2 regions of the Caballeronia sp. DA-9 genome follow, and region 1 is predicted to be linked to the other one. Evidence: predicted binding sites of a transcription regulator. Region 1 holds the regulator's gene; the other holds the start of a gene.
What was found. Region 1 encodes HrcA, which represses chaperone genes, less so after heat shock. Its sites were predicted from a motif close to TTAGCACTCNNNNNNNNNGAGTGCTAA; they were not measured.
Positions count from the first base shown of each region.

Region 2: rpoH (RNA polymerase sigma factor RpoH) is a predicted target of HrcA. The motif match lies at 4,173-4,199, and genes of this name have one in related genera.

Region 1 is NZ_CP195133.1:543,867-559,791, forward strand. Features, by position in the region: gene ACRWA7_RS18705 (YhdP family phospholipid transporter) at 1-684, opposite strand, end outside; gene glnE (bifunctional [glutamate--ammonia ligase]-adenylyl-L-tyrosine phosphorylase/[glutamate--ammonia-ligase] adenylyltransferase) at 891-3,689, shown strand; gene recN (DNA repair protein RecN) at 3,742-5,397, opposite strand; gene ACRWA7_RS18720 (NAD kinase) at 5,405-6,307, opposite strand; gene hrcA (heat-inducible transcriptional repressor HrcA) at 6,539-7,555, shown strand; gene hemH (ferrochelatase) at 7,721-8,788, shown strand; gene ACRWA7_RS18735 (RNA-binding S4 domain-containing protein) at 8,798-9,205, shown strand; gene ACRWA7_RS18740 (hypothetical protein) at 9,177-9,338, opposite strand; gene grpE (nucleotide exchange factor GrpE) at 9,794-10,375, shown strand; gene ACRWA7_RS18750 (thioredoxin family protein) at 10,403-10,804, shown strand; gene dnaK (molecular chaperone DnaK) at 10,996-12,948, shown strand; gene dnaJ (molecular chaperone DnaJ) at 13,280-14,419, shown strand; gene pabB (aminodeoxychorismate synthase component I) at 14,424-15,925, shown strand, end outside.
Region 2 is NZ_CP195133.1:330,583-346,507, reverse strand. Features, by position in the region: gene ybiB (DNA-binding protein YbiB) at 1-628, shown strand, start outside; gene leuA (2-isopropylmalate synthase) at 1,072-2,730, shown strand; gene ACRWA7_RS17785 (nuclear transport factor 2 family protein) at 2,852-3,247, opposite strand; gene ACRWA7_RS17780 (acyloxyacyl hydrolase) at 3,294-3,860, opposite strand; gene rpoH (RNA polymerase sigma factor RpoH) at 4,256-5,191, shown strand; gene cyoD (cytochrome o ubiquinol oxidase subunit IV) at 5,348-5,680, opposite strand; gene cyoC (cytochrome o ubiquinol oxidase subunit III) at 5,681-6,289, opposite strand; gene cyoB (cytochrome o ubiquinol oxidase subunit I) at 6,289-8,280, opposite strand; gene cyoA (ubiquinol oxidase subunit II) at 8,296-9,189, opposite strand; gene ACRWA7_RS17750 (DUF1996 domain-containing protein) at 9,442-10,830, opposite strand; gene nagE (N-acetylglucosamine-specific PTS transporter subunit IIBC) at 11,170-12,939, opposite strand; gene ptsP (phosphoenolpyruvate--protein phosphotransferase) at 13,046-15,637, opposite strand; gene ACRWA7_RS17735 (SIS domain-containing protein) at 15,652-15,925, opposite strand, start outside.

The DNA of each region.
Region 1 (15,925 bases):
GCCGTGCAGCACGTCGCCGTCCGGCGGTGCTTGCAGTGCAAGCCGGTGACGCTGGCCGTCGGTGAGAATGGCGAGCTTGATGCGCTTGAGCGCGAGTTCCGGCGCGCCGAGTTGCGCGTCGTGCCACCGCAGCGTGCCGTTACGCAGCACGATGGCTTGCTGGCTCAGGAGCCAGGTCATGAACGTATTGTTGCCGGTGCGCTTCGACGGAATCTGCACGCCGGCCACGCTGAACGTGCCGTCTTTATTGCGCGCGATGATGACGTCGGGTCCATCGACGCTCAGGTTGGACAACACCGGAATGGGCCCGAGCAGCGAGCGCCACGCCAGCGTCGCGCTCGCGTGCGGGACAGCGAGGCCGGGCGAACCATCGGCTGCGTCAATACGCAGGTTGTCGATATCGAATGAAGGCTGCAGTCCGGACCATCTCGCCGTGATGCGCCCGAGACGCAATTGCGCGTGAATTTTCGCCGATACCATCTGTTCGATGCGCGGCCTGAACGCATCGATTTCGGGCAGCACGGCGTAACGCAGGACGAGGTAGATGCCGGCGACCGCGAAATACACCACGGCAACGGCCACCAGAAGGACTTTGAGCGCCCGCGCCAAAACGCGCTCGACTCGACCGCCAAGCTTCATTGGTACAGCTTCGGGCAGGTCGGCAAATTCCTTTTGGTCGGACATGCGGCGGTGGGTCGGCGATATGGTAGGTTTTCGAGATTTGACGTGGAAATGTAACACAGCGCGCAGTTCAAAAAACTGCGGGGAGACGCTACCATGCGCCCGCCAAGCCGCGCCGGATGGACCTTTCCCCTTTCGCGCACTTTGTCACAAAAGCCCCGGCGGACTGCCGGACACGTTTTACGAGCAATGACTGAGCCCGACCTTTCATGACCGACGCCGATCCGCCGAATGTGCTGCTGAGCACCAGCGCTTCCAACTACGCGGCGCGCTTGTACGCCGCGCGTCCCGAACTTCCGGTGCAGGTGGCGAAATGGTCGCAGGCGCCGGTTCGCCGCGCGTGGATCGAGGAGCGCCTGGACGCGTTGTGCGACGTTTGCGTTGGCGGCGCCCGGTTCGACGAAGCCAGGCTCAAGACCGCATTGCGCAAGCTCCGGGGCGAAGTTTTCTGCACGGTGATGGAACGCGATCTGGCTGGTCTCGCCGATGTAGCCGAAGTCACCGGCGCCATGACCGATCTTGCCGAGTTGACGATTCAGCGGGCGCTGGCGGTGTTGTCGGCGGATCTGGAAACGACGTTCGGCGAGCCGCGCGGGCCCGATGGACAACGCCTGACGCTCGGCGTGGTGGGCATGGGAAAACTCGGTGGACGTGAGTTGAACGTGTCGTCGGATATCGACTTGATCTTTGTCTACGAAGACGATGGCGAAACGATGGGCGGCGAGCGCGCGGCTTTATCGACGCAGGAGTATTTCACGCGGCTCGGGCGCAAGCTGATCGGCGCGCTGGCCGAGGTGACGGAGGACGGTTACGTCTTTCGCGTCGACATGCGCCTGCGTCCAAACGGCGACGCCGGTCCGCTGGCTTGCGGACTTGGCATGCTCGAAGAGTATTTCTACGTGCAGGGCCGCGAGTGGGAACGCTATGCGTGGATCAAGGGGCGGCTGGTGTCGGAGGGGACAAGCGAAGCGGCGCAACGGCTCGCGAAGCAACTCGAAGCGTTGTCCACGCCGTTCATCTACAGACGGTATCTGGACTATGGCGTGATCAGCGCCATCCGTTCGCTGCATGTCCAGATTCGCCAGGAAGCGCAGCGCCGTGCCTCCATGCGCCCCGACAAAGCCGACGACATCAAGCTCGGCCGCGGCGGAATTCGCGAGATTGAATTCAGCGCGCAGGTTTTCCAGTTGATCCGGGGCGGCCAGATCGCCGATCTACGGATTCGTCCGACCTTGTCCGTGCTGAGCCGGGCAGAGGCGCACGGGCTGATATCGGCGGCGGTGTGCCGCGAACTTACCGAGGCGTACCTGTTTCTGCGCAAGCTCGAACACCGGCTGCAATATAGAAACGACGCGCAGACCCACGCCATGCCGGTCTCGCCAGAAGATCGCGCGGCGGTCGCTGGCGCGATGGATTTCCCTGATTACGATGCCCTCAAGGACGCACTGGAAGCGCATCGGGCGCGCGTCGCGCTCCAGTTCGACCAGATTTTCGCCGACAAGGTGAATGGCGACGGCGGCTGCGCCGTGGCGGAAGATTCGGCGGCATCGTGGGTCTGGAGCAGCGCGCTCGGCGACGACAGCGCCGAAGCGCAATTGCTGGAACGCGTGACGGAACTCGGTTTCACCGACGCGCCCGCTGTGCTCGCGCGCCTGCGCAGCGTGTGGACATCGACGCGATACGAAGGCTTGCCCGAGCGCAGCCGCGAACGCTTCGACATCATCGCGCAGCGCGCGCTCGAATCCGCCCAGAAGGCGCAGCCGCCCGAGCGGCGCGGCGACACCATCGCGCGCCTCTTCGATCTGCTCGAAGCGGTCAGCCGGCGCGGCGCGTACCTCGCGTTGTTGACCGAATATCCGGCGGCGCTCGAGCGCGTGCTGGCGGTGCTGGGCGCATCGCGCTGGGCCGCGGGTTACTTGATCCGGCATCCGCAGCTTCTGGACGAACTGCTCGACGACGAAGTCATTTCCAGCCCATTCGACTGGCAGGCATTCCGCACGGCGTTGCGCGCGCAAATGGCCGCCGCCGATGGCGCCGAGCAGCAAATGGACTTGCTGCGGCATGCGCATCAGGCCGAAGTGTTCCGCATTTTGCTGATCGACTTGAGCGGCAAGATCACGGTCGAACATGTGAGCGACTTGCTGTCGGCGCTCGCCGATGCGGTGCTCGACGTCACCATGGAAACCGTATGGGCGCAGTTCCCGAAGCGCCATCGCGACGTGCCGCGCTTCTCGGTAATCGCTTACGGGAAGCTGGGCGGCAAGGAACTGGGCTATGCGTCGGACCTTGACCTGATCTTTCTCCACGACGACCCCGACGATTCCACAAGCGATATCTACGCCATGTTCGCGCGCCGTCTGGTCACGTGGCTCACAACGGCAACGGGCGCCGGCACGTTATTCGATGTCGATCTGCGTTTGCGTCCGAACGGCGAATCCGGCTTGCTGGTGACGAGCCTGGAATCGTTCCGGCGCTACCAGATTCGTGAAGGCGATGCCGCGAATACGGCCTGGGTGTGGGAGCATCAGGCGTTGTCGCGTGCGCGTTATTGCGCCGGCGACGCCGGGATCGGCGCGCATTTCGAAGCGATTCGCGCGCACGTCCTGACCATGCCGCGCGACGCCAGTGCCCTCGCGCAGGAAATTGTCGCGATGCGCGAGCGCGTGTATGCCGGACATCCGAACAAAAGCAAGCTCTTCGATCTGAAACATGATCGCGGCGGGATGGTGGATATTGAATTTATCGTGCAGTTCTGGGTGCTGCTGCACTCGCGCGAAGACGGCGAATTTGTGCGCAATCTCGGCAATATTTCGCTGTTGGGTCACGCCGCCCGATTTGGCCTGATGAGCGCCGCCGAGGCTGAAACAGTGGCCGCGGCTTATCGGCGCTACAGGAAGTTGCAGCACACGCTCAGGCTCGATGGGATGGAAAAGGCGCGTGTGGAACCGGATGTGGTCGCGGCGGAACGGGAAGCGGTCGGCGGGCTTTGGAGGCGGGTTTTCGGGTAAGTCAGTAAGTTGGTTTGCCGCTCTGACCAGTCGCCATGGCAGAGCGGCAATGTCACGCCGCCAGCATTTCCTTTGCATGCTTGCGCGTAGTGGCCGTGATTTCCAGCCCGCCCAGCATGCGCGCGACTTCTTCCACGCGTTTCGATTTATCCAGCGGCGTAACAGTGCTGACCGTACCGCCCGCCGAATCGCCGGTCTTCGCTACCTGAAAGTGGTGATCGCCGCGCGCCGCGACTTGCGGCAAATGCGTGACGCACAGCACTTGCCGGTCGCGCCCGAGCTGATGCAGTAAACGCCCGACAACTTCCGCGACACCTCCGCCAATTCCGGTATCCACTTCATCGAAAATCAACGTGGGTGTCGGGCTGGCCGTGCTCGCAATGACCGCCAGCGCGAGACTGATCCGCGCGAGTTCCCCGCCCGATGCGACTTTCGCCAGCGGCCGTAGCGTCACACCTGCATGACCCGCCACGCGGAATTCGATCTGCTCAAGTCCGTACGCGCCGCCTTCGGCGAGCGGCACGAGCGCGACTTCGAAACTCCCGCCGATCATCGACAATTCCTGCATTCCCTGGGTGACTGCCTTGCCCAGCGACTTCGCGGCCTTCGCGCGCGCCTTCGATAAGACCGTCGCTTCGGCCAGATAAGCCTCTTTCGCTTTCGATACGGCGGCGCGCAATGCGTCGAGATCGGTGGCGGCATCGAGCGCGGCCAATTGGCTGCGCCGCTGCGCATGTTCTTCCGGCAACGCTTCCGGTTGCATCCGGAACTTGCGCGCGGCCGAATGCAATTGATCCATCCTGTGCTCGACCTGCGCCAAACGGTTCGGATCGAGTTCCAGCCGCTGGGCGTAATGCGACAGCGAATAGGACGCTTCCTGTAGCTGGATTTCGGCAGGTTCGAGCGACGCCAGTACGTCCGCAAGCGCGGGGTCGATGTCAGCCAGGCCGCGCAGCCGGGACACAATGGCGGCAAGCTGCGTGATCATGGCTTCGTCCGACTCTGACAGTGCGTTCAATGCGCCCTGAACGCCATCGATCAAGCTCGCCGAATGCGACAGCCGATGATGCTCCGCGCTCACTTCCTCCCACTCGCCTGGCTGCGGCGCGAGCTTGTCGAGCTCGCTCAGTTGCCACGCGAGGCGCTCGCGTTCCAGTTGCAATTCGCGATCGCGGTTTTGCGCCAGTTCCACGGCGTGGGTTGCGTCACGCCAGACCCGATGTGTCCTGGCCACTTTTTGCGCGGTCTCCAGCAGTCCGGCGTGGGTATCGAAGAGTTCGCGCTGCGCGTCGGGGCGCATCAGAAGCTGATGTGCGTGCTGGCCATGAATATCGACGAGCATTTCGCTCAACTCGCGCAATTGCACAAGGGTAGCCGGCGTGCCGTTGATGAAGGCCCGCGAGCGGCCGCCGGAATCCACCACGCGCCGGAGCATGACCGTGTCGCCGTCTCCCGTCGCGAGCGCATGCTCGTCGAGCCACTGCACGACTTGCTGGTGCGTGGAAAACTCGGCGGTGATGTCCGCGCGCGCTTCACCGGTGCGCACGATGCTGGCGTCGGCGCGAGCACCGAGCGTAAGCGCGAGGGCGTCGATAAGAATCGATTTGCCCGCGCCGGTTTCACCCGAAAACACGGTGAAGCCGCGCTCGAACTCAAGGTCGAGCGCGGAAACAATGACGAAGTCCCGAATCGATAAATGGCGGAGCATGGGCGTCTTAGAGTTTCGAAGCGTCTTCGTGCGAGGGATATTCGTTCCAGTGCAGCTTCTTGCGCAGTGTGGCGTAGTGGCTATATCCCACCGGATGCAGCACGGGCACGGTATGCCGCGAACGCCGCACTTGTATTGTGTCGTTCAGTTCCACGGCGGTGAACGACTGCATGTCGAAGTTCACGTTCACGTCCCGCCCGCCGATGATCTGGATTTCAACGCTCGAATCGTCAGGCAGGACGATCGGCCGGTTGGAAAGCGAATGTGGCGCAATGGGCACGAGCACGAATCCGCCCAGTTGCGGGTGCAGGATCGGGCCAGCGGACGAGAGCGCGTAAGCAGTCGATCCGGTTGGGGTAGCCACGATCAACCCGTCGGAGCGCTGGTTGTACATAAAGCGGCCATCCACGGAAACATGCAGTTCCGCCATGCCTGAAAAGCCGCTTCTATTCACCACGACGTCATTGAATGCCAGCGCGTGGTAGATCGGCAGGCCGTCCCGGACGATGCGTGCTTCGAGCAAGGTCCGCTCTTCGCGCTCAAAACTGCCAGCCAGCATTTGTGGAACGAGTTCCTGCATTTCGGCGAGCGTAATGTCCGTGATGAAGCCGAGCCGTCCGTGATTCACTCCAATGAGGGGTGTGCGGTACGGCGCCAGTTGCCGGCCGATGCCAAGCATGGTGCCGTCGCCGCCCAGCACGACCGCCACATCCGCGCGGGCGCCGATCTCGGGCGCGGTCAACGCCGGATAGTCGGTCACGCCGACTTCCTGAGCCGTTTCGGCTTCGAACACGACGTTGAACCCGCGCTTCACGATGCAAGCGGCGAGCGCCGTCAACGGCTCCCTGATGCCGGGCGTATTGTTGCGCCCTACGAGCGCGACGGTCTTGAATTGGGTGCCAATATCCATGGCGGCATTACACCATAGGTGAGTGTTGAAAAGAACCGTGGGCCAGGTCCGGGTTGCCTTGAGCTTGCCTTGGCGACGGTCCTCCTGTGCTGCGCCCCGGCGTTTCGCAGAATTCTCGTTAGAATGATGTGCAACATGAATTGATGACGAATGAATGAAAAAGGGGCGTTCCCTTTTGTTTCTTCAGTCATCGCGCTCGCTGCGCCCACCACGTTGAGCTAAAATTTCCCCATGCTAGACCCACGTGCCCAGACCCTCCTCAAAACGCTGATCGAGCGATACATCGCCGAAGGTCAGCCGGTCGGTTCTCGCACACTGTCGCGTTACTCCGGCCTCGAACTCAGCCCGGCCACCATCCGCAACGTAATGTCGGATCTGGAGGACCTCGGGCTGGTCGTGAGTCCGCACACCTCGGCGGGCCGGATTCCGACGCCTCGCGGCTACCGGCTCTTCGTGGACACCATGCTGACCGTCGAAACCACCGACGACGAAGCCATGACCTCCGCGGTCAAGATCAAGCTGCAAGGCGGCGAACCGGCGAAGATCGTGGCGGCTGCCGCGAGCGTCCTGTCGAACCTGTCGCAATTCGCGGGCGTCATTCTCACGCCGCGCCGCAGCCACATGTTCAAGCAGATCGAGTTCATGCGGCTGTCCGACAAGCGCATTCTGCTGATCATCGTCACGCCTGAAGGTGACGTTCAAAACCGAATCATGGCGACCCAGCGTGACTATTCGCCGTCGCAACTCACCGAGGCGTCGAACTATATCAACGCGAATTTCGCCGGTTTGTCGTTCGACGAAGTGCGCCGCCGACTTCGCGAGGAAATCGACGCGCTTCGCGGCGACATGACCACGCTGATGCAGGCAGCGGTGGCCGCGAGCGTTGACGAAACCGATCCCGGCGAGACCTTGCTGATTTCCGGCGAGCGCAATCTGCTGGAAGTGGCGGATCTTTCCTCCGACATGGCGCGGCTGCGCAAGCTTTTCGACGTGTTTGACCAAAAGACGAGTCTCCTTCAATTACTCGACGTGTCGAGCCACGCGCAAGGCGTGCAGATATTCATTGGCGGCGAGTCGAATCTCGTGCCAATCGAAGAAATGAGCGTGGTCACCGCGCCCTATGAAGTGAACGGAAAGATTGTCGGCACGCTTGGTGTGATCGGACCCACGCGCATGGCGTACAACCGCGTCATTCCAATAGTCGATATCACCGCGCGGCTTTTGTCCCTCTCGCTCAGCCAACAATAAGACGGTCCCGCAAGGGCGGGTAAATCCCGCCACCTCCGTCCGACAACCCATCTTGCCCCGTCGCAAGCCGCTGCGCCACTAGGCCGTTCGGCCGATGTTGCGTTCCGAAACGCGCCGCTATAATGGGTTTTACTCAATCACGCTGGCTTGCCGAGCTTCTTTTCCATGCGCTACGACCTCGAGTTGCCCTCGCAGCCTTCCGCTTCGCATCGCGTTGCCGTGCTGCTGATCAACCTCGGCACGCCGGACGCGCCCACGCCCAAGGCGGTGCGCAAGTACCTCGCCCAGTTCCTTTCGGACCCGCGCGTGGTGGAAATTCCGGCGCTCGCGTGGCAAGTGATCCTGCGATTGGCGATCCTTCCGTTTCGCGGGCGAGCCTCGGCCAGGAAGTACGCCCAGGTCTGGTTGCCCGAAGGCTCGCCGTTGCGGGTCTACACGGAAAAACAGGTTGAAGCGTTGCGGCGTCTGTTTGCAGTGAACGACTATCACGTGATCGTCGATTACGCGATGCGCTACGGTTCGCCGGGCATTCCGGCCATGCTGAACCAGCTCAAGCTGGAAGGCGCCGAACGCGTGCTGCTCGTGCCCATGTATCCGCAGTATTCGTCGTCGACCACGGCCACGGCGTTTGACGACGCCTTCAACGCGCTGAAGCGCGTGCGCAATCAGCCGGAACTGCGCACTATCCGGCAGTACGCGGATCATCCTGCGTATATCGGCGCACTGGTGGAGCAGGTTCGGGAATACTGGCACCAGCACGGCCAGCCTGACTTCGCGTCGGGAGACCGGCTGGTGCTGAGCTTTCACGGTGTTCCCAAGCGGACCATGGACCTGGGCGATCCTTATCACGACCAGTGTCAACAGACGGGATCATTGCTGATGGCTGGCCTCGGGCTTTCGCCGGTCGAATGCCGGGTAACGTTCCAGTCACGTTTTGGCCGCGCTGAATGGCTGCAGCCCTATACCGCGCCTACGCTTGCGGAACTTGGCGCTGCGGGCGCGAAACGCGTTGACGTGTTTTGCCCGGGATTCACGTCGGATTGCCTGGAAACCATCGAGGAAATTGGAATTGAAGTACGCGATGATTTCCTGAACGCCGGCGGCAGGGAATTTCACCGGATTCCCTGTTTGAATGCATCGCCGGCCTGGATCAAGGCGCTCGGAGAAATCGTGGCTCAGCATCTGCAAGGCTGGCCGGTTCAAGCGCCCCAGACCTTGAGCGCGGCTGCATAAGGTTTCGCCATGAACTACGCTATTTCCACGGATTCCAGCGCGCGACTTCGCATCGATAAATGGTTATGGGCCGCGCGTTTCTTTAAAACACGTTCACTGGCGAGCGACGCGGTGGAGAAAGGCCGCGTCAGGATTGGCGGCGCGAGCGTGAAACCATCGAAGGACGTGCGGGTCGGCGATCTGGTGGAGATCGAGATCGAGCATGTGCTCTGGCAGGTCGACGTGCTGGGGATTTGCGAAGTGCGCGGTCCCGCAACGGTGGCGCAAACGCTTTACAAGGAAACCGATGCCGGGCGGGAAAAGCGCGTGGCGGAGAACGAACGCAGAAAGACTTATCGTGAACCGGCCGCCGCGCTGCAGGGGCGGCCGACCAAACGCGACCGGCGCATTATCGACAAACTTTCAGGTGCTGATTGAACAGGCTGTCCATGGTCGCGGACACACCGCCGTACTCCACGTTGTGATCGTTTACCGCGCCTGACATGCAGATGGTGGTTGTGCCGCCAACGAGCACCAACGCGACCACCGCAATAGCAAAGGTTAGTCTCATGGTGTTCCTCGTGGCAACGCAGCGGCTCGACGTTCAGGCGCTGACGTTGGCTCAAAAGCTCACTTCAGCGATTAAAAAGCTTGGATTCCGGCTTTCGTAAGATTAGGGTTAACTAGCGCTTCCGAAGGCATGATCGAAGTGTAGGCGACGTATTCGAGCGGCTCAATCTGAATCTGATCACCGGTTAAAAATGGTTGTAACGGGCCGTTTCCACACTATAGAAATGACCCCTGAAACACTACGCAACCCCTTGAAAACGCTCATTCGAGCCTCAAGTGCGCTTTTGGGACGAACACATTGAGTCCTCGATCATCTGGACCAATGAGGCGTTGCAGTAGTTGTGTTTTTGCAACGTTGACCGGCAGTTATCATCGGCAGCTTTTTTGATGGGTCGGAGCCGCAACGCTGCTTCCGATTTCATTCGTTTTTCACCCATAGCAAAGATCTCAAGCGACATGGAAAACACGCAAGACAACTCCGCGAGCCAGAACCCCACGCCCGTCGACGAAACGGCGGCTCAGAACACACAGCAGCCGAACACGCCAGAAATACAAGGCGCGGCAACGGACGCCGTCGACGTGAACGAAACCGAGGCGCTTCTCGCCGAAGCCCAGGCCAAGGCTGCAGCGTTGCAAGAAGAGTTCTTGCGCGCGAAAGCCGAGACGGAAAACGTGCGGCGCCGGGCGCAGGAAGACGTCCAGAAGGCACATAAATTCGCGATCGAAAATTTCGCCGAAAATCTGCTGCCAGTGCTCGACAGCCTGGAAGCCGCGCTCGTGCATTCCTCGACGGATCTCGCCAAGGTACGGGAAGGCGTCGAATTGACGCTGCGCCAATTGACCGGCGCGCTGGAAAAGGGCCGCGTCATTGAGGTGAATCCGGTTGGCGAAAAGTTCGACCCGCATCGCCATCAGGCTATTTCAATGGTGCCGGCGGATCAGGAGGCCAACACGGTCGTGTCCGTGCTGCAAAAAGGCTACGTGATCGCGGATCGCGTTTTGCGGCCAGCGCTCGTGACCGTGGCAGCGCCGAAGTAAACGCTCCACTGCGCGAACGCAGCCGTCATGGTCAATATTCCGGTCGACGCCACGGCGTTTTCCGTTTTCGACATGCAGGAATTGAGCGCCGACACGTTCGACGCCGGCCTGGCGTCGGCGGAAGACGAGCTTGCTGTTGTGTTCTTCTGGGGCTTCGAGTGCTTCAATTGCGAGATCGCGAAAAAAGCGATGCTCGCCAAGCCAGGCGAAATCCGGGCGCTCGGATTGAAGTGGTTTCACAGCAATGTCTACGAGCATCGGGAGCTTGGCCGGCGTTTCATGCTGCACGGCGTTCCCACGTGGTTCTTTTTCTACCGCGGCAAGCGTCTTGGACGGGCGACCGGCTGGCATGGACTCGGCCAGTTTGAAGCCGCCGTGGCGGCCGCCCGGGAGAAAATCCGGGTGCTCGACATGAAGCACCCGAGCTGAACGCGCGAAAAAAGTTGCAGACAGGCTGAAAAAAGTCGAGTTTGCGTGGGTTTTTGGTCTTGAAAACCATGCGAACGCTCTTATTTGGCGTACAGGGTTAAATTTTGGGCATCCGGCAGCGTTTATCGATGACAAACGCGTCGAAACGGAAAAACGGATGCGCTGCGATCAAAGTCAGGAGAGTGATAAAAATGGGCAAAATCATTGGGATCGATCTGGGCACAACGAACTCGTGCGTGGCGATCATGGAAGGCAATTCCGTCAAAGTGATCGAAAACGCGGAAGGTACGCGTACCACGCCGTCGATCATCGCTTACGTTGACGACAACGAAATCCTCGTCGGCGCGCCGGCGAAACGTCAGTCGGTGACGAATCCGAAGAACACGCTGTACGCGGTCAAGCGGCTGATTGGCCGTCGTTTCGACGAAAAAGAAGTGCAAAAGGACATCGCGTTGATGCCCTACAAGATCGTGCGCGCCGATAACGGCGACGCCTGGGTTGAAGCCCGCGATCAAAAGCTGGCACCGCCGCAAATCTCGGCTGAAGTGCTGCGCAAGATGAAGAAAACCGCTGAAGATTATCTCGGCGAGGAAGTGACGGAAGCCGTGATTACGGTTCCGGCGTACTTCAACGACAGCCAGCGTCAGGCAACGAAAGATGCAGGCCGTATTGCCGGTCTGGAAGTGAAGCGGATCATCAACGAACCGACCGCCGCCGCGTTGGCGTTCGGCCTGGACAAGAACGAAAAGGGCGATCGCAAGATTGCCGTGTACGACTTGGGCGGCGGCACGTTCGACGTGTCGATCATCGAAATCGCCGATGTCGACGGCGAAAAGCAATTCGAAGTGCTCTCCACGAACGGCGACACGTTCCTGGGCGGTGAAGATTTCGACCAGCGCATCATCGACTACATCATCAGCGAGTTCAAGAAGGAACAAGGCGTCGACCTGTCGAAGGATGTGCTTGCGCTGCAACGCCTGAAGGAAGCGGCTGAAAAAGCGAAGATCGAGTTGTCTTCGGCGGCTCAGACTGAAATCAACTTGCCGTACATCACGGCCGACGCGTCGGGTCCGAAGCACTTGAACCTGAAAATTACGCGTGCGAAGCTGGAGTCGCTGGTCGAGGAACTGATCGAGCGCACCATGGAACCGTGCCGCGTCGCTATTAAAGATGCAGGCGTGAAGGTCGGCGATATTGACGACATCATCCTGGTCGGCGGTATGACGCGTATGCCGAAGGTGCAGGACAAGGTCAAGGAATTCTTCGGCAAGGAACCGCGCCGCGACGTGAACCCGGACGAAGCCGTGGCTGTTGGCGCCGCCATTCAGGGTCAGGTTCTGTCGGGCGACCGGAAGGACGTGTTGCTGCTGGACGTGACGCCGTTGTCGCTGGGTATTGAAACCCTTGGCGGCGTGATGACGAAGATGATCAACAAGAACACGACCATCCCGACCAAGCACGCACAGGTCTATTCGACCGCCGACGACAACCAGAGCGCCGTGACCATCAAGGTGTTCCAGGGCGAACGTGAAATGGCGGCGGGCAACAAGCTGCTGGGCGAGTTCAACCTCGAAGGCATTCCGCCGGCAGCACGCGGCACGCCGCAGATTGAAGTGAGCTTCGACATCGACGCGAACGGCATTCTCCACGTCGGCGCGAAGGACAAGGCAACCGGCAAGGAAAACAAGATTGTCATCAAGGCGAACTCGGGCTTGTCGGACGCCGAGATCGAGAAGATGGTGAAGGACGCTGAAGCGAACGCAGACGAAGATCATCGTCTGCGTGAACTGGCTGACTCGCGCAATCAGGGCGACGCGCTGGTGCACAGCACGAAGAAGGCCGTGGCTGAGTACGGCGACAAGATCGAAGCAGCCGAGAAGGAACAGATCGAAGCTGCGTTGAAGGATCTTGAAGAAGCGCTCAAGAGCACGGCGAGCGACAAGGCCGCAATCGACGCGAAGATTGAAACGCTGTCGACCGCGTCGCAGAAACTCGGCGAAAAGATGTACGCCGACATGGCTGCGGCGCAAGGTGCGGCGGGCGCGGCAGCAGCGGGCGCAGGCGGCCCGGGTGCGCAACAGGCGGCGCCGGAGCAGCACGACGACGTTGTCGATGCCGACTTCAAGGAAGTGAAGAAGGACTAAGTCGATTGAACCGCGCAAGCGTGTCTTCGGCGAAAGTTGAACCGGTCCCGTGCAGCTTCGGCTGCGTGCGGGACCGCGACGGAAGATGTCTTGCGAGACGTTGAGCGCAAGGACAAAGAACGCGCCTGGCGAGCCAAATGGCTCCCCGGGCACGTTGTTTTTTAGAGGGCGCTGCGCTTTGTACGCATCATGCGCGTCGGTTGTTTGCTGACCGGGCGAAATCGCACAAAGGCGGGGCGTCGACAAATCACACGAGTCGCGAGACTCCAGGCATCCAAGAGGGAGCTGTCGGCTTGATCGGAAAGATCGGGCACGGTGGCGCTGAACCGATATGGCGAAACGGGATTACTACGAGGTTATGGGCGTCGCGAAGAACGCGAGCGACGACGAAATCAAGAAGGCGTATCGCAAGCTTGCGATGAAGCATCACCCCGACCGCAATCCGGATAGCAAGGATGCGGAAGAGCGTTTCAAGGAGGCCAAGGAGGCCTATGAAATGCTCTCGGATCCGCAAAAGCGCGCGGCGTACGATCAGTACGGCCATGCGGGTGTCGATCCGAACATGGGCGCAGGCCAGCAGGGTTTCGGCGGATTTGCCGATGCCTTCGGCGATATATTCGGCGACATCTTTGGCCAGGCCGCCGGCGGTGGCGCGGGTGCGGCGCGCGGGCGCGCCGGTCCGCAGGTTTATCGTGGCGCGGATTTGCGCTACAGCATGGAAATCTCGCTGGAGCAGGCCGCGCACGGCTACGACACGCAAATTCGCGTGCCGAGCTGGGTCAATTGCGAAATCTGTAAAGGCTCGGGCGCGAAGCCCGGTACGAAGCCGGAAACATGTCCGACGTGTCATGGACAAGGCACCGTGCGGATGTCGCAGGGCTTTTTCAGCATCCAGCAAACCTGCCCGAAATGTCACGGCACCGGCACCTATATTCCTGAACCGTGCGGTCATTGCCATGGCGCGGGCAAGGTAAAGGAAACGAAGACGCTGGAAGTGAAGATTCCGGCTGGCATTGACGACGGCATGCGAATTCGTTCGTCCGGTAACGGCGAGCCGGGCATCAATGGCGGTCCGAGCGGCGATCTGTACGTCGAAATTCACATCAAGCAGCACTCGGTGTTCGAACGCGACGGCGACGACCTTCACTGCCAGATGCCGATTCCGTTCACCACGGCGGCGCTTGGCGGCGAGATCGAAGTGCCAACACTGGCGGGCCGTGCGAGCTTCACCGTGCCGGAAGGCACGCAGTCCGGCAAGACGTTCCGTCTGCGCAGCAAGGGTATCAAGGGATTGCGTTCGAGCATTGCCGGGGATCTATATGTGCATGTACAGGTCGAGACGCCGGTCAAGCTCACCGACCAGCAACGCGACCTGCTCAAGCAGTTCGAACGTTCGTTGACGGAAGGCGGCGCGCGTCATAGTCCGCAGAGCAAGAGCTGGTTCGACCGGGTCAAGAGTTTCTTCGATTGAGGCACTGACCATGCAGCAACGCAGCGAGGTTTTCGCGCTGCTCGACGATTGCGACTCGACCGCCGAAAGGCGGTCGAGTCGCCTTTACGCCAGCTTCGTGCGCGAACGGGCATGTCACGATGCCGCGCAACTCGACACCGTATGCGCGAGTGTCCAGCACGATTTGCGCGACGGATTGCATGCCGTCGTGCTGGCGGATTACGAATTTGGCCGCAACCTTCAGTTGGCGCAGCCCGGCAATGCCGCGCTGCGCTTTTTGTTGTTCCGCGAGTGCACAAAGCTCTCGCGGAATGAGGCGGATCAATGGCTTGCCGAAAACGACAACGGCTCGGCGGATTGGCCGTCGGTGGCGGGTGTCGCGCACATCGAGTCGAGCGTGACGCCCGATGCGTTCGAGCAGGCCATCGCGCGCGTGCAGGAAGCGCTGCACGCCGGCGACTCGTATCAGATCAATTACACGTTTCGACTCGCCTTCAGTGTGTTCGGCTCGGCAATTGGGCTCTACAGAAGGTTGAGGGAGCGGCAGCCCGTGCGTTACGGCGCGTTGATCGCGATGCCCGATGGGCGGAAGGTGCTGTCGTGCTCGCCTGAATTATTCATAGAACGTGACGGTGATGTGATTCGTGCGCGGCCCATGAAAGGCACCGCGCCGCGCAGCGTCGATCCGGAATGGCTGCGTCTCGATCCGAAGAATCGCGCTGAAAATGTGATGATTGTTGATTTGTTGCGCAACGACATGTCGCGCGTGGCGGTCACCGGGAGCGTTCATGTCCCGAAGCTGTTTTCGGTGGAAGCATACAAGTCGATGTGGCAAATGACCTCGACGGTAGAGGCGCGCTTGCGTCCCCACACGACTTTCGCCGATATTCTGCGTGCATTGCTTCCCTGCGGTTCGATCACGGGCGCGCCGAAACACAAGACAATGCAACTGATCGACGCCCTCGAAAGCACGCCGCGGGGCATTTATACGGGTGCTATCGGCTGGCTGGATGAACGCGATGATTTTTGTTTGTCCGTGCCGATCCGCACGCTCGAAATTCAGCACGGCCGGGGCAGGATGGGTATCGGCGCCGGGATTGTGCTGGATAGCAACGCCGCCGACGAATACGAGGAGTGTCAGTTGAAAGCGCGATTCCTGACGGGTTCCGATCCGGGTTTTCAACTTTTCGAAACCACGTTCGCGACGAAGCAAGACGGGATTCGCCGCTGGGACAGGCATCTGGCGCGGCTGGCTTCGAGCGCCGGATGGTGCGGCTTCCCGCTTGACCGGACGGTGCTGGAGGCGCGTATCGATGAAACCATCGCCAGATTTGAAGCTGACATGCCGTACCGGTTGCGGATTGCGTTGGCGAAGAGTGGCGAAATAAACCTCACGAGCGCGCCGCTTGCGCCGTTGCCGGAGCCAGCGGTGATTGTACTGCTGGCATCGGACTATGGCTTTGGGCCGCGTTCTTCCGGCGATCCATTGCTCATGCACAAGACCACATCGCGCGAAGACTATGACCG
Region 2 (15,925 bases), 210 kb from region 1:
GCTGCTCGCGCGGGAAGGCGTGCCGGTGCTCGTGCACGGCGTGACCGACGATCCGGGCCGCGTGACCAGTGCCGCGATTTTCGCGGAACTGGGCGTGGAAGCATCAGCTTCACATGATGAAATCGAAGACAACCTCGCTTCGCGACGCCTCGCGTTCGCCCCGATAACCGTGCTCGCGCCGAAATTGGCCCGCCTCCTGGCGATCCGCCGGATCATGGGCGTGCGCAATTCAACGCATACGCTTGTCAAGATTCTGCAGCCGTTCGCGCAGCCGGGTTTGCGGCTCGTGAACTACACGCACCCGGAATATCGGGAAAGCCTGACAGGACTTTTTACGGAACATCCCGATGCGGCTGCCGGCGGCGCCCTGCTCGCCCGTGGCACGGAGGGCGAAGCCGTCGCCGATACACGCCGCCAGGTGCAGGTCGACTGGTTCCACGATGGTCACACGCAAACGCTGGTGTCGCCGGAACGCTCTTCGCCGGAAGCGCCTGCGGTGCCGCTGCCCGAATCGCTCGATGCCGCCACAACCGCGCGCTGGATCGAAACCGTGCTGCGCGGCGAGGCGCCAATTCCCGCCGCGCTAGCGCGTCAGGCAGAACTGATCGCGGATATCGTCAGGCGATAAATTTGTCAGCCAAAATCCGCCCACGGTTGACAAATGCGCGCGCCGTCAGCTAATGTGCGGACATGAGCTTTGCCCAGTTCCCCTCCCTTCGAATTACTCAGGGTCGCCTAGCGCGGCCCCTATCGCTACGTCTAGCGTAAGTCGCTAAACGTGGCGCCGCGCATTCCCAATGCGCGGTCCCTCCTGCAGTTCCGTAGCTCCCCTTTTTTTATCACCCGTAGTCGTCTGGTTTCGTCCGTTCATCCACGGCCACGAAATCGCGAGGAACACATGCACGCTGCATTTGCATCGTTCACGTTTGTCACCGGCGTCATCCACGCCCAGGAAAAATGCGAACTCGCGCAGCGCACATGGGACTGTTGCTGGCAAGCCGCCGGCAGCGCGCCCGCCTCGCAACGATTGCGCTTTCACGCTTACAACGCGTTCAGCCGAGGCCCACGATGATGATGCGCAACCCTTCCGAGAAATACCGCCCTTTTCCCCAAGTCACGCTCAAAGGACGCCAGTGGCCGAACCGCACGATTGAACGCGCGCCCATCTGGATGAGCACCGATCTTCGCGACGGCAATCAGGCGCTGATCGACCCGATGAGCATCGACGCCAAGCTCGAATTCTTCGAGATGCTCGTGGCGGTGGGTTTCAAGGAAATCGAAGTGGGTTTTCCGTCGGCATCGCAGACGGATTTCGACTTCGTGCGCAAGCTCATCACGGAAAACCGCATTCCCGCCGATGTCACCATTGAAGTGCTCGTGCAATCGCGCCGGGATCTCATCGAGAGGACGTTCGAAGCTGTGGAAGGCGCGGCGCGAGTGATCGTGCATCTTTACAACGCGATATCGCCGTCGTTCAGGAAGATCGTGTTCGGGATGACGAAGGAACAAACCAAAGCGCTGGCGGTGGAAGGCACGCGAATCATCAAGGAATGCGCCGCCGCGCGCCCCGCGACGCACTGGACGTACCAGTATTCGCCGGAAACGTTCAGCATGACGGAGCTTTCGTTTTCCCGCGAAGTCTGCGACGCCGTCGCGCAAATGTGGCGCCCGACGCCCGCTCACAAGATGATCGTGAACTTGCCCGCCACGGTCGAAGCCGCCATGCCCAACGTGTTCGCCGATCAGGTCGAATGGATGGACCGCAACATGGGGTTTCGCGACAGCATCGTGCTTTCGGTGCATCCGCATAACGATCGCGGAACGGCGGTCGCCGCAGCGGAACTCGCGATCCTTGCGGGCGCCGATCGCGTGGAAGGCTGCCTTTTCGGCAACGGCGAGCGTACCGGCAACGTGGATCTCGTGACGCTCGCCATGAATTTGTACACGCAAGGTATTGATCCGGGCCTGGATTTTTCGGATATCGATGGCGTGCGGCGCGTCGTGGAACGCTGTAATCAGATCGCCGTGCATCCGCGTCATCCGTATGCGGGGGATCTCGTGTTTACCGCGTTCTCGGGTTCGCATCAGGACGCGATCCGCAAGGGTTTTGCGCAGCGCGAAGCGGGTACGGTGTGGGATGTGCCGTACCTCCCCATCGATCCCGCCGATCTCGGCCGCAGCTATGACGCCGTGATCCGCGTGAATAGCCAGTCGGGAAAAGGCGGCGCGACGTATCTCATTGAACGCGGCCTGGGCTTCACGCCGCCGCGGCGGGTGCAAATCGAGTTCAGTCACGCTGTCCAGAAAGTCGCCGATTCATCCGGCGAAGAAGTGTCCGGCGACGTCATTTGCACGCTCTTCAAGCGCGAATACTTCGACGCGCAAGGACCGGCGTCACGCGCCGATGCGTCCGCGGTCCACTTCAACGGCCGTCATGTGGCGCTTCCCGTTTCGAAAACGGCGGACGAGGCCCATGCGCAGGCCGTCGGCGCGGCATTTGCCGAGATAGCGGGCTGCCCGATCGATGTGACCTCGTTCGAAACGGCGGTCACCGCGAAGGGAGAAACGGCTGTGTTTGTCGGTTGCCGGATCGGCGATCAAGTCGCCCGTTTTGGCGTGGCCGTGCATGCAAACGCGATGCAGGCGGTAAGCGATGCAATCATCAGCGCGTTAAATCGCGCGCGATGGGCCGGACGCAAGGCAGTGGAAAACGAAGCAGTTGCGGCTTGACCTCTTCGGCGAAAGGCACAGCAGGTGACGCTCAGGACCGGCACGGCGAGCAGCGTCCACAAGACGCTGCATTTTTGCCACCGGCCCCGCGATACTCAACCCGGCGAGTATCAAACCGGCGCTAATCCAGCGCCACGCGCGTCGCCTGCATCGCGAGCAACCTGTAGTTGCCATCGACATGAAGATGAACGGCCGTGTACGCAATCGGAAACAACAGCGCGCCGTTTTTCGACTCCATCTCGATCAACGCGCGCCCATGCACGATCCACGTGTCCCGGCCGCCCGGCATCAAGTCTTGCGACTGAATCTCGATTTGCCGGTAACGCCGGCGTCCCGCCGTGATTGCATCGATAAACTGCCGCTTCGACTCGCGCTTGCCGTTGGTGTGGACATAGCTCGCGTTGTCCGCCAGCAGCGCGTCGAGCACCTCGCCGTCGCCGTCGACCATCGCGCGAAAACGGCCGCGCTCGAGTTCGCGTATTGCGTCGATGGGCTTATCCGTGGATTGTGCCGGCATGGGTCGGTTCCTCTTGCGCTTGAGGAACCGGCTGATGCGGTCCTCGTCAGAAGTTGTACTGCAAATATATCTGGCTGAAATTTATACCAGGATTCGGGTGTTCGATACCGGCGTTGGATAAATGCTGAAACCGGAAGCCTGCCTGATAGTTCTGATGCGCGCCGAACTGCGCCCCGACGCCCACCATATCGGCAAACTGAAAGGACGACGAGAACGTGCGGTCCTCCGTTTCACGCACATGCGATAACAACCGCACGCCAACGCCCGCCTCCACGTATGGCCGAAACCAGCCCGAACTCTTGATGAAACGGAATACCGGCGTCAACCCGAACTCCCAGATATTCGGATGCGACGCGTTGCTCTCGCGAATGTCCCAGTAGGCCACGTGCGCCTCGCCAACCACGGTGAAATGGAACCCGCCAATTTCCCACCATGTCCAGTTCGGGTCCCAGACAACGCCGACGTCCGCCTTGCGGACATCATGGTCAGCGACACCGCCGGCAACTTGCACGCCGAACTGGTCAGCCTTGGCGCTCGCCGATACAAGAGCGAGGGCTCCCAGGATTGCGCCGTAAAAAGAGCGTTTTTGCCAAACACTTTTGTTCTTTTGCATGAACTACTCCGGAGCTGGTTTCTCGAACACACTCGCCGCAGGGAACGGCACGCCGCCATTTTAGAGACGGTCTTAAAAAAAAGCTCAGAACAGTTCTGCGGATTGTTGGAAAGACGGAATTAAGTTTCATCGAAAAGGGATTTGAGAAGTAAATCGTGCGCAGACTTGCAGGTTTCTTTCGGTAAAATTGACAAGGAACTCGTTTCTCTTCGCGAAATCCCAGGAATTGGTTCGGGAAAGCACTTACTACCTATTGGAGTACAAGTTCTAATAGCTTTTAGGGAACTCCCGCACATATCGGCCCTCTAATCTTTAGCACTCGAAATAGCAGAGTGCTAATATCATGGCTGGACCCGGTTTTCATCGGGTTTTTTGTTGATAAGGAGCAGACAAGCGTGACCAATGCGATAACCCTTCCGAATACTGGACACTCGGCGTCGGCCAAGGCCGCTTCGGCAGGTGCGCTGACGTTTGCGCAGTCGTCCATGTTGACTGGTCAGATCGGCAACATCGACGCCTACATTTCGGCTGTCAACCGGATTCCGATGCTTACGCCGTCGGAAGAACGTCAGTACGCCACTGAATTTCGCGAGAACGACAACCTCGACGCGGCTCGCCAGCTCGTGCTGTCGCACTTGCGCCTGGTCGTTTCAATTGCCCGTAACTATCTGGGCTACGGCCTGCCGCACGCTGACCTGATTCAGGAAGGCAATATTGGCCTGATGAAGGCTGTGAAGCGTTTCGACCCGCAGCAAAACGTGCGGCTGGTTTCGTACGCCATGCACTGGATCAAGGCCGAGATTCACGAATACATCCTGCGCAACTGGCGCACGGTGAAGGTTGCGACCACGAAGGCGCAGCGCAAGCTGTTCTTCAACCTGCGCAGCCATAAGACTGGACACAATGCGTTCACGCCGGGTGAAGTCGATAGCCTTGCGAAAGAACTGAATGTGAAGCGCGAGGAAGTCTCGGAGATGGAAACGCGTCTTTCCGGCGGCGATATTGCGCTGGAAGGCCAGATTGACGACGGCGAAGAGTCGTACGCGCCGATTGCTTATCTGGCGGATTCGCATAACGAGCCGACTAACGTGCTGGCATCGCGTCAGTTCGACAAGCTGCAAAGCGAAGGATTGTCCACCGCGCTCGAATCGCTCGATGAACGCAGCCGCCGGATCGTTCAGGCGCGCTGGCTCGAAGTGGACGACGACGGCTCGGGCGGCAAGACGCTGCATGAACTCGCCGACGAATTTGGTGTATCGGCTGAGCGGATTCGTCAGATCGAAGCCAGCGCAATGAAGAAGATGCGCTCGGCGCTGCACGAATACGCGTAAGCGCTCGCCAGAGAAAATGGCAATGCCCGCCGTCGCAAGACGGCGGGCATTTTTTTGCCTGCACGGGACGCCTTGCTCCTTGCTTTTGTATCAAAAGGAACGGCGCCCGGAGTTTCCTCCGGGCGCCGTCCTGATACAGCTAAAAGCGCTTGAGGCTTAGCGCGACATCATGTGGTGGCCGACGTTATGCATCACCCACAACGTCCCGCCAATCACAATCACCGCCACCAGCATGGTGAATCCGAATGCGACGACGTTCCAGCGCTGCGATGACGACGTGTTCATGTGCAGGAAGAACACGAGGTGCACGAGGACCTGGATGAATGCGAGCACCGCAATCGCGATGATCGTGTCGGTTTGCCCAAGCGACTGTTGCATGACCAGCCCGAACGCTGCGGCCGTCAGCACGACGGAGAGGACAAAGCCGATGACATACGAGCGCACGCTGCCGTGGCCCGCGCCGGTATCGATTGAATGTGCGTGTGCCATTTATACGACGCTCGTCAGATAAACAAAGGTAAAGACGCAGATCCAGACGATGTCCAGGAAGTGCCAAAAGAGGCTGAGGCACGCGAGGCGCGTCAGATCGCGTTGAGTGACTTTCTTGTTGCCGATAACCTGCACGGCAAGCACCGCCATCCAGATCAGGCCAGCCGTGACGTGCAGGCCGTGCGTTCCCACCAGGGTGAAGAACGCCGACAAGAACGCGCTGGTTCCCGGACCGTACCCTTGCTGGATCAGAAGTTGAAACTCATGGATCTCCAGCCCGATAAAAGCCGCGCCAAGCAGGAACGTGACGCCGAGCCACGCGAGCAGCGCGGTCGACTTGCCTTTATACGCGGCCAGCATGCCGAAGCCGAACGTAATGCTGCTGAACAGCAGGATAGCGGTTTCCAGCATGACGCCGGGCAGTTCGAACACCTCCTTGCCTGAAGGACCTGCCGCGAACTGGTTCCCCATGACGGCGAACACGGCGAACAATGACGCGAAGATGATGCAATCGGTCATCAGGTACACCCAGAACCCAAGCACCGTATTCGATGAACCGTGGTCGTCGTGGGATTCCGGCATACCGTGCGGAATGATTTTAGTCAGCATTACAGTGCCTCCTGCAGGTCGCGGGTGCGTGTTTGCACCGGCGAGCCGTCCATTCCGGCAACGGTCGCAGCCGGAATGAAGTAGTCGATGTCGTTGTCGTAGCTGCGCATGATCAGCGTGACGATCACGCCCAGCAATCCGGCCATGGCGAGCCACCAGATATGCCAGACCAGCGCGAAACCAACCGCCAGGCTGAACAAGGCGATGACCAGGCCAGCGCTGGTGTTGCGCGGCATGTGGATGTCTCGATAATCCTCGCGCGCATGGCGCGTGCGGCCTCGTTCCTTCATGTGAGCGAAGGCGTCGAGATCGTGCACTACCGGCAAGACCGCAAAGTTATAAACCGGCGGCGGCGAGCTGGTTGCCCATTCGAGCGTGCGGCCGTTCCACGGATCGCCCGTAACGTCCTTGTACGCAGGCGAATTACGCTTCACCACACTGACAACGACCTGAGCAACCTGGAACAACACGCCTACGAGGATAATCAGGGCGCCGATCAGCGCAACGACCATATACGGCTGCCAGCCCGGCGTGTCGTAATGATTCATGCGGCGCGTCGCACCCATGAAGCCGAGCACGTACAGCGGCATGAAAGCAGTCCAGAAACCCACGAACCAGCACCAGAACGCGCACTTGCCGAGCGTTTCGTTCAGCTTGAAACCGAACGCCTTCGGGAACCAGTAAGTGAAACCGGCGAGATATCCGAACACCACGCCGCCAATAATCGCGTTATGGAAGTGAGCGATCAGGAACAAGCTGTTATGCAGCACAAAGTCAGCGCCCGGCACAGCAAGCAGAACACCCGTCATGCCGCCAACCGTGAACGTGACCATGAATCCAATTGTCCACAGCACAGGCGATGAAAATTCCAGCCGTCCCTTATAGATAGTGAACAGCCAGTTGAAGATCTTTACACCGGTCGGTATGGCAATGACCATGGTCATGATCCCGAAGAACGCATTCACGTTCGCGCCGGAACCCATGGTGAAGAAGTGATGCAGCCAGACGAGCAACGACAGCACCATGATCGAGCAGGTCGCGTAGACCATCGTCTTGTAGCCGAACAGTGGCTTCTTGGCGAAGGTGGCGACAACTTCGGAATAGATGCCAAACGCCGGCAGCACGAGGATATACACCTCCGGATGCCCCCACGCCCAGATCAAATTCAGATATAGCATGGCGTTGCCGCCCGCGTCGTTCGTGAAGAAATGCATGCCCAGATAACGGTCGAGCGCGAGCAATGCAAGCGTTGCAGTGAGGATCGGGAACGTGGCGAGAATCAGCACGTTCGAGCACAGCGACGTCCACGTGAACACAGGCATCTTCATGTACGTCATGCCGGGCGCGCGCATCTTCACAATCGTGACGAAGAAGTTGACGGCAGTGAGCAACGTTCCTATGCCGGAAAGCTGCAAGCTCCACAAATAGTAATCAACACCCACTCCCGGACTGAACTGCAATTCCGACAACGGCGGATAAGCAAGCCAGCCGGTTTGTGCAAAATCCCCGATCACCAGCGAGATGTTGATCAGAATCGCTGCGACCGCGGTCATCCAGAAACTAAGCGAGTTGATGAACGGAAACGCGACATCGCGCGCGCCGATTTGCAGCGGCACGACAATGTTCATCAGGCCGATCATGAAGGCCATCGCCATGAAGAAAATCATGATGACGCCGTGCGCGGTGAAGATCTGGTTGTAGTGCTCGGGCGGCAGGAATCCTGGCCCGTTATACGCGAGCGCGAGTTGAGTGCGCATCATCAGGGCATCGACAAAGCCACGCAGCAGCATGAGCACCGCTACGACGATGTACATGACGCCGATCTTCTTGTGATCGACCGATGTCAACCATTCACTCCACAAATAGCCCCACTTCCTGAACCACGTCAGCCCGAAGACCACGGCCACCACAATGAGCGCCATGAACGCTGCCGCGCCCATGATGATGGGCTGGTCGAACGGTATGTCCGCCAGCGTTAGTTTTCCCAACAAATTTCCAAACATGGCTTATCCCTTCGTACGGCAGATGGGGTCGGGTATGTTGCGAGCATGCCCGTTGTTGTATTTCGCGACGATGGTCTGGAACAGATTCGCGTCGACCTTCGAGAAGTACTGGACCGGATGCTTTTCGGTCGGCGAGGCAACGGCCGCGTAATTCATGCCGTCAAGCTGGCTCGGCGACGCTTTCACCTTCTTCACCCAGGCCGCGAACTCTTCGGGCGTGGTCGCAATAGCGCGGAATTTCATGTCCGAAAAACCTTGACCGCTAAAGTTCGCGGACAACCCGGCATAGTCCCCGGCGTGGTCGGCAATCAGGTGCAGCTTGGTTTGCATGCCCGCCATTGCGTAGATCTGGCCACCCAATTGCGGGATGAAAAACGAATTCATCACCGAATCCGACGTGATCTTGAAACTCACTGGCGTGCCGACGGGAAACTGGATCTGGTTGACCGTGGCAATACCAAGATCCGGGTAGATAAAGAGCCATTTCCAGTCGAGCGCGACAACTTCGACATTGATCGGCTTGACGTCCGACTGAATGGGCTTATACGGATCGAGCGCGTGCGTGCTTTTATAGGTCAGAATACCGAGATAAAGAATAATCATGGCAGGCACAAGCCACACCACGATCTCGATTTTTGTGGAGTGCGCCCACTTCGGCAAATACTCAGCCGATGTATTCGACTGCCTATATTTCCACGCGAATAAAAGCGTGAGGAAAATAACCGGCACGACCACGATCAACATGGCGTACGTGGACGTCAGAATAAGATTTTTCTCAGCCAGTCCGATACTGCCCTTTGGATCGAGAAGATCCATCTGGCCGCCGCAACCTGAGAGAAGGAGAGCAGGGAAAATTGCTAACCGCTTGCAAAACCCCGACCCGGATTTGTGTTTCATACCTTGCCCAATTTAAACGTTTTTGAGATATTACGTTTAGACCTTTTATCGGTCTCGGGAGAAGGTTATCGCGATTTCAAGAGCTTGCTTAATCGAAATTTCTCGAAAAATATTTTGTTTTTATTTGATGCGTCTTGTTGCCGCAGATAGTTGTTAACTACATGACACCTTTCATCGTTACTGAGAATAAAAAGCAGGTTTTATAGAATAAAAGGCCTGCACTCCGCAGGCCTTTTTTTAATCAAAAGATAATTACTTCAAATATAACCCCGGTGCCCAGATACCCAGACGCGACGAGAATTGAAAGGTCTTTGACGTCGAATTGCGGATGCAGACGGCAATCTGCTTTGCGCCCGCCTGTTTTTGCGACGCTATGTAGGCGCTGATATCGTTGTTGCGCACTTGCTGGACGTTATCGGCGTAGATCTTCCCGATGTAATCGCTCGTACTGCATGCAGAGGCGTTTGGCGGGTTTGATGCATCGTCCCAATTCGGGGTTGCGCTATAGATCCAGAGGGAAACCGCGGTCGAATCGGTTACGTTTCCACCCAGGGTCTGGAGATAAGAGCCGACGTACGGATAGTCATCTAGGTTTTCCGGCATGGGAAATTTCATGAAGATAAGGTCGCCAGGTGCCGAAACCAAAGTCGTACTGGTCGGGCTAATGGTGCCATTAACATCCATTTGCACGTTCGCAGCAGTCGCTGAATAATAGACTGGAATACTTTTGTCACAGGTTGCGCCTGGAAGACCGCCCGACGTCCCTCCTTTGTTCATGCATGTGTCCACTAAGTATTGCATGGTCTCCACGTGCCATGCGTTCACAAAATCTCCATGTGCGGTGTACATGCTTCCCCATTGCGGAACCCATTGACCGTTTTGCAATATCGGATCAAGCGAAAGCTGCGCGGTGGACAGGTCCGGATCACTACCGAGGTCATACGCAATGTTCATCTGCAGTTCTGGAATCTTCACCGGATACCCGGCCGGGCAGGTGCCGTCGCTGTTCCTATACGCTACATTAAGCGCGCCGTTTGCCGCGCGCATAAGGCTTTGCATCTTCTGAGCCTGATTTGCTCCCAGAACGGGTACCAAGGTTTTCCCGTCCCAGCAGTCCGGAAAATGCACGGAGATGTTGAATTGCGAAGTGGTGGCGCCGCTGGCGGGTGGGCAGCGCTGCGGCATGGTTGTCGTGTAGTTGCCGCTGCCGGCGCACAGAAAGTTGATATGTGGATTCGGCACCGTACCCATGTGATCGCCTGCCAGCATTTCCAGTCCTGCTGGAATGGGTTGGACAGGGAAAGCGGCGACCGGCTGGTCATTCTTGTAGTACGTCTTTTGGTACATGGGCGCGATAATACCCGACGCACGTTTCAACTGCGGCGCCCAATATGCCGAGCGATCCGCGGCTGTGTCGCATGTAATGACCTTGTTGCTGTTTAATGAATCGTAAGTGCTGTAGGCGTCAGTATTTGAATTTCCGAAAAAATCATGCATCATGGCTTGCCCCGGCTTGCCGGGATGCACAATGGAATCGTCTGGCAGAGTATGTGAGTAAGCACACTGCGCGTTGAACTGATTAGCGTGAGCAACTCCGGCTATAAACATCAGCATTATCCAAATAGCGGTCTTTAATCTCATGAATGACTCCTGACAGGAATTGGAACGCAAATCGAATCGTGTTTTATTGATTTATCGATCAGGTAAACTGATTTTTTCTCAATCTGAATCACCAGCAGGGTTTCTAATTTTTTTGATTCATGAAAAGCAGCGTGCCAACTTTTTTAAATAATCCGCTGAAAAACTGGCTTTGTGGCTGAAATATAATAGACCCGGATCATGGCTTTCGCCATGCCGGGTCTGAAAGTAATCCGAGGAAAAATGAAACGTGCGCACTGACCGTGCGCACAGATTTACATATTCGGCGATTAATACACGATTAATACGCCTATGTATCAATCGCCGGACATTCCAATGACATCACGCCGGCAGCGGCGAAGCTCCATTGCCAGGAGAAAGACGCTTAGCCAGCGTGGCCGCGTAACGCGGAGCCGCGTTACCTACAACAATGTGAAACGTATCGGCGGAAACCCATGCCACGTCGAGCGCCGACAAGCGTTGACGATCAACCGACGACGGATCGCGCACGACCACACGCAAACGCGTGGTAGCAACGGCGTCGAGTGAAGCGACGTTCGTCGCGCCGCCGAACACCGCGAGCCAGCGCACGGGGTCCGGATCGAGCGGGCCTTGTTCGCCGACAGGAACTGCCGCCACCGGAACAGCCGCAGCGGGTGTGGACGAGGCCGGCGTCGCGCCGCGTGTCGACGAACGTTCGAGTTCGGTACGAATTTCATCGGAGATGAGATCGGCTTCCGGTCCAATGATCACCTGCACGTTCGTCGCGCCGCGCTTCAACACGCCGCGTGCGCCAATCGCCTTCAATTGCGGCTCCGAAACCTTCTCTGCATCCACCACGGAAAGACGCAGACGGGTCGTGCAGGCATCGACGAGCGTCAGGTTCGACGCGCCTCCCAAGGCTGCGATGTAACGCACTGCGCGCGGCACGCTTGCGCCCGCCGTCGGCGAAACGAAGCCGGTGTTATCGAACGATTCCACTTCGGCGTCGGTCGTTGCGGGCTCGCGACCCGGCGTCGCCATGTTGAACTTTCGGATGAAGAAGCGGAACAGGCCGTAATAGACCAGGCCGTAGACCAGGCCGATTGGAATGGCCAACCAGCCGCGCTGCGAAAGACCGTAGTTCAGCACATAGTCGATTGCGCCAGCCGAGAACGTGAAGCCAAGGTGAATGCCCAAGGCCGAGCAGATTGCGAGCGACAAACCCGTGAGCACGGCGTGGATGGCATACAGCACCGGCGCGAGGAACATGAAGCTGTACTCGATCGGCTCGGTCACGCCCGTCAGGAATGCGGTGAGCGCCATGGAGAACAGCAAGCCGCCCACAACGGCGCGACGTTCCTTCGGCGCCTCATGGAACATGGCGAGACACGCTGCCGGCAGGCCGAACATCATGATCGGGAAGAAGCCCGTCATGAAGCCGCCAGCGGTTTTATCGCCGGCGAAGAAGCGATGCAGATCGCCCGTCACCGCTGCGCCGCCGCCCGTTGGCGTGTACGAGCCGAACACGAACCACGCAAGCGAGTTGATGATGTGGTGCAGGCCCGTTACCAGCAGGATCCGGTTCAGCACGCCGAACACGAACACGCCAATAGCGCCCGCACCCGTCAGCCAGCCGCCGGCTGCATCGATAGCCGCCTGAATGGGCGTCCAGATATAGCCAAAGACAATGCCGAGCACGAGACACGCCACCCCCGTGACAATCGGCACGAAGCGTTTCCCTCCGAAGAACGCGAGGTACTCAGGCAGCTTGATGTCCTTGTACCGGTTGTAGAGATACCCGGCCACGCAACCCGCAACGATCCCCGACAGCACGCCCATATTGAGCTTGTCGTTGATGTCCTTCATCACCGCGATTTCGATCAGGTAACCGATCGCGCCAGCCAGGCCGGCCGTACCGTTGTTGTCCTTCGCGAAACCCACTGCCACGCCAATGGCGAACAAGAGCGGCAGGTTGGTGAAGATGGTGTCGCCTGCATCGGCGATCATCTTGATGTTGAAGACATCCGGCTGACCAAGGCGCAATAGCAGCCCGGCCACCGGAAGCACCGCAATCGGCAGCATCAGCGCGCGGCCGAGTCGCTGCATTTTTGCAAACGGGTTGGCGTCCATCGAATTCTCCAAAGAAAAGTGTCTTGTCGTTGATCGTGAGGTGAAACGTGGTGTCGATCGATTCTTTTTACTAATGAACGCGAAGGCTGGCCGCCGGAAGGACGTGTTAGTCCAGCGGCCAGATTTCGCGGCTTGCTGCTCTTACTGCCTGTGCCGATTCGAGCGCCAATGCATCGAGCGCGCGCTGGCGGCACAGTGGGTAATCGAGTTTGCGCACGAGCGCCTTGATGCCGGGGACCGAAACCGGATCCACCGATAATTCCGTCACGCCGAGGCCCACGAGCAACGGCACCGCGACCGGGTCGCCGCCGAGCGCGCCGCACACGCCGACCCACTTGCCGTGCTTCGCCGCGCCGTCCGTCGCCGCCTTGATGAGGCGCAGGACCGCAGGATGCAGGCCGTCGGCCTGAGCCGCGAGATCTGCCTGGCAGCGGTCCATGGCGAGCGTGTATTGCGTCAGGTCGTTCGTGCCGATGGACAGGAAATCCGCGTGTTGCGCGAGCTGATCGGCCAAGAGCGCGGCCGATGGCACTTCGATCATCACGCCGACCTGAATGGGATCGGTACGGCCGATCTCGGCCGCGAGTTCATCGATACGCTTTCTCAAGCGCACGAGCTCGCCCGAGTCGGTCACCATGGGCAACAGGATGCGCACCGTGCCGAACGGTTTCACGGCGAGCAGACCACGCAACTGGTCGTCGAGCAGATCGGGGCGCACCTGCGCGAGGCGGATGCCGCGCAAGCCCAGCGCCGGGTTGGTTTCCGGCGGCAGCGTCAGGTAATCGACTTCCTTGTCGGCGCCTACGTCGAGCGTGCGGATGATGGCCGTGCGTCCGCTTAGCGCGCCGACAATCGATTGATAGCTTTCCTCATGTTCGGCCGCGCTCGGCGCCGACTGACGATGAATGAACAAGAGTTCTGTACGCAGCAGGCCAACGGCATCGGCGCCATTTTCAACGGCGATCTTCGCGTCGTCGATGGTCGCAATGTTCGCCGCGACTTCAATGGTCCGGCCGTCGCTCGTGGCGGCCGCTTCCTGCGACGTCTGCCGGTTCACCTCGCGCACGCCCGCCAGGCGCTGGCGCTCGAGGCGCGCGCGTTCCACATCGAGTGCGGTTGGCGCGTATTCCAGACGGCCCGCCGATGCGTCGACCACGACTTGCGTGCCATCGGGGATTGCGTGCAATGCATCGCCCACGGCAACCAGCGCCGGAATGCCGATCTGCCGCGCGATGATCGCCGCGTGCGAGGTCGCGCCGCCTCGCGCCATGACGAGCGCCGTCACGCGCGTGCGATCCAGCGATGAAAGATCCGACGGCGTGAATTCGTCGGCGGCGAGGACGGCTTCGTCGGGCAACTGGCGCGCGGCCGTGTTCGTGAGTCCAAGCGCGCGCAACACGCGTTTTTCGATATCGCGCAGATCCGCGGCGCGCTCCGCCAGCAACGCATCTTCAACGTTCGACAACAGCACGATCTGCGCGCGGATTGCTTCGCGCCATGCAAACCCGGCGCTCTTGCCGAGGCTGATCAGGTCGCGGGCTGCGTCGAGCAGCGTTGGGTCTTCAAGCAGCACGCGATGCACCGCGAAAATACCCGCCTCGCCCACCGCGCCGCGCTGCGAAGCGGTGCGCACGGTCTCGCCGAGTTCTGCGTCGATGGCGGCAATTGCCTTGTCCAGCAGCCGGCTTTCCGCCGCCGATGTGCCCGTTGCCTGTTCGGGCGGCGTGATGTCGTTGTCGTCCCAGCGGACCAGCTTGCCAACCGCAATCCCCGCCGATGCACATACGCCCGCAAGCGTATTCGGATCGAGCGGCGTTCCTGTGTCGCGCGCAATGGCAACCGGCGCTGGCGAACGCGTGCGCGCCGGCTTCTCTTCCACTTCGCCATGCGCTTCGCGCAGCAACTCTGCCGCGACCGCTTCCACCGCAGCGGCAGCTTGAGCGCCCACGCCAAGCAACTCGACGGTCGCGCCTTCTCCCGCGCCGAGCCCGAGCAAGCCGACCACGCTTTCTATGGGCGCCTTGCGGCCATTGAAACGCACTTCGACCTTGGCGTCGAAACCGCGCGCCGCTTCGCGGGCGCGCGCGGCCGGCCGCGCATGCAAGCCGCCCGACTGGCCGAGCGTGACGCTGCGGCGCGCTTCTTCTGTGACGTTCGACGTGCTGCGCGCTGCGTCGGCTTTTACACCATCCTTGCCGCGCAACACCAGCAACTGGCTTTCGCCCGCCCGCAACATGCCGCGCCCGGCGCGGCTGACCACCTCGAACGCATCGCTGTTCGCCACGGCGATCACCGAGACGAGACTTGGCGCATGCTGCGCAACGTAGTCGGCATCGAACTCGATCAGTACGTCGCCTGCGCGCACGCTCGCGCCTTGCTCGACCTTCGGCGTAAAACCTTTACCCGCCAGTTCCACCGTATCGATACCGATGTGCACCAGGATTTCCGCACCCTGTGCCGTACGCAACGTCACCGCGTGGTGCGTACGCGCGAGGTGCGTGATGACGCCGTCGCACGGCGCGACCATCACGCCCGCGAGCGGATCGATGCCAATGCCGTCGCCGAACATGCCGTCGGCGAATACGGGATCCGGCACCTCAACGAGTGGCACCATTGGCCCGGTAAGCGGCGCGAGCAATACAAAATCGCTCTGGTTTTCAGGGGAATGATTCAACAGGGACTCCTCGGCACGGCGCATCGGATTACTCTCGATTAACGGGTTTCGGTGACTTTGGCCAGATGGCGCGGCGCGTCGGGATTGCGCCCGCGCGCGGCAGCCAGGCCTTCGGCCATCACATAAAAAGACAGGATCGCCGCGATGGGATCGAGCGCGAAATGTGCGGTCTCGACGAGCGGCAAGGTGGCTTCGGGAATATCGGCGGGCGCGGCGAGCAGCACGCGTGCGCCGCGGGCGCGCATGTCGCGGGCAAGCTGGATCAAGCCAGCCTGCTCCGGTCCGCGCGGCGCGAATACGAGCAGCGGATAG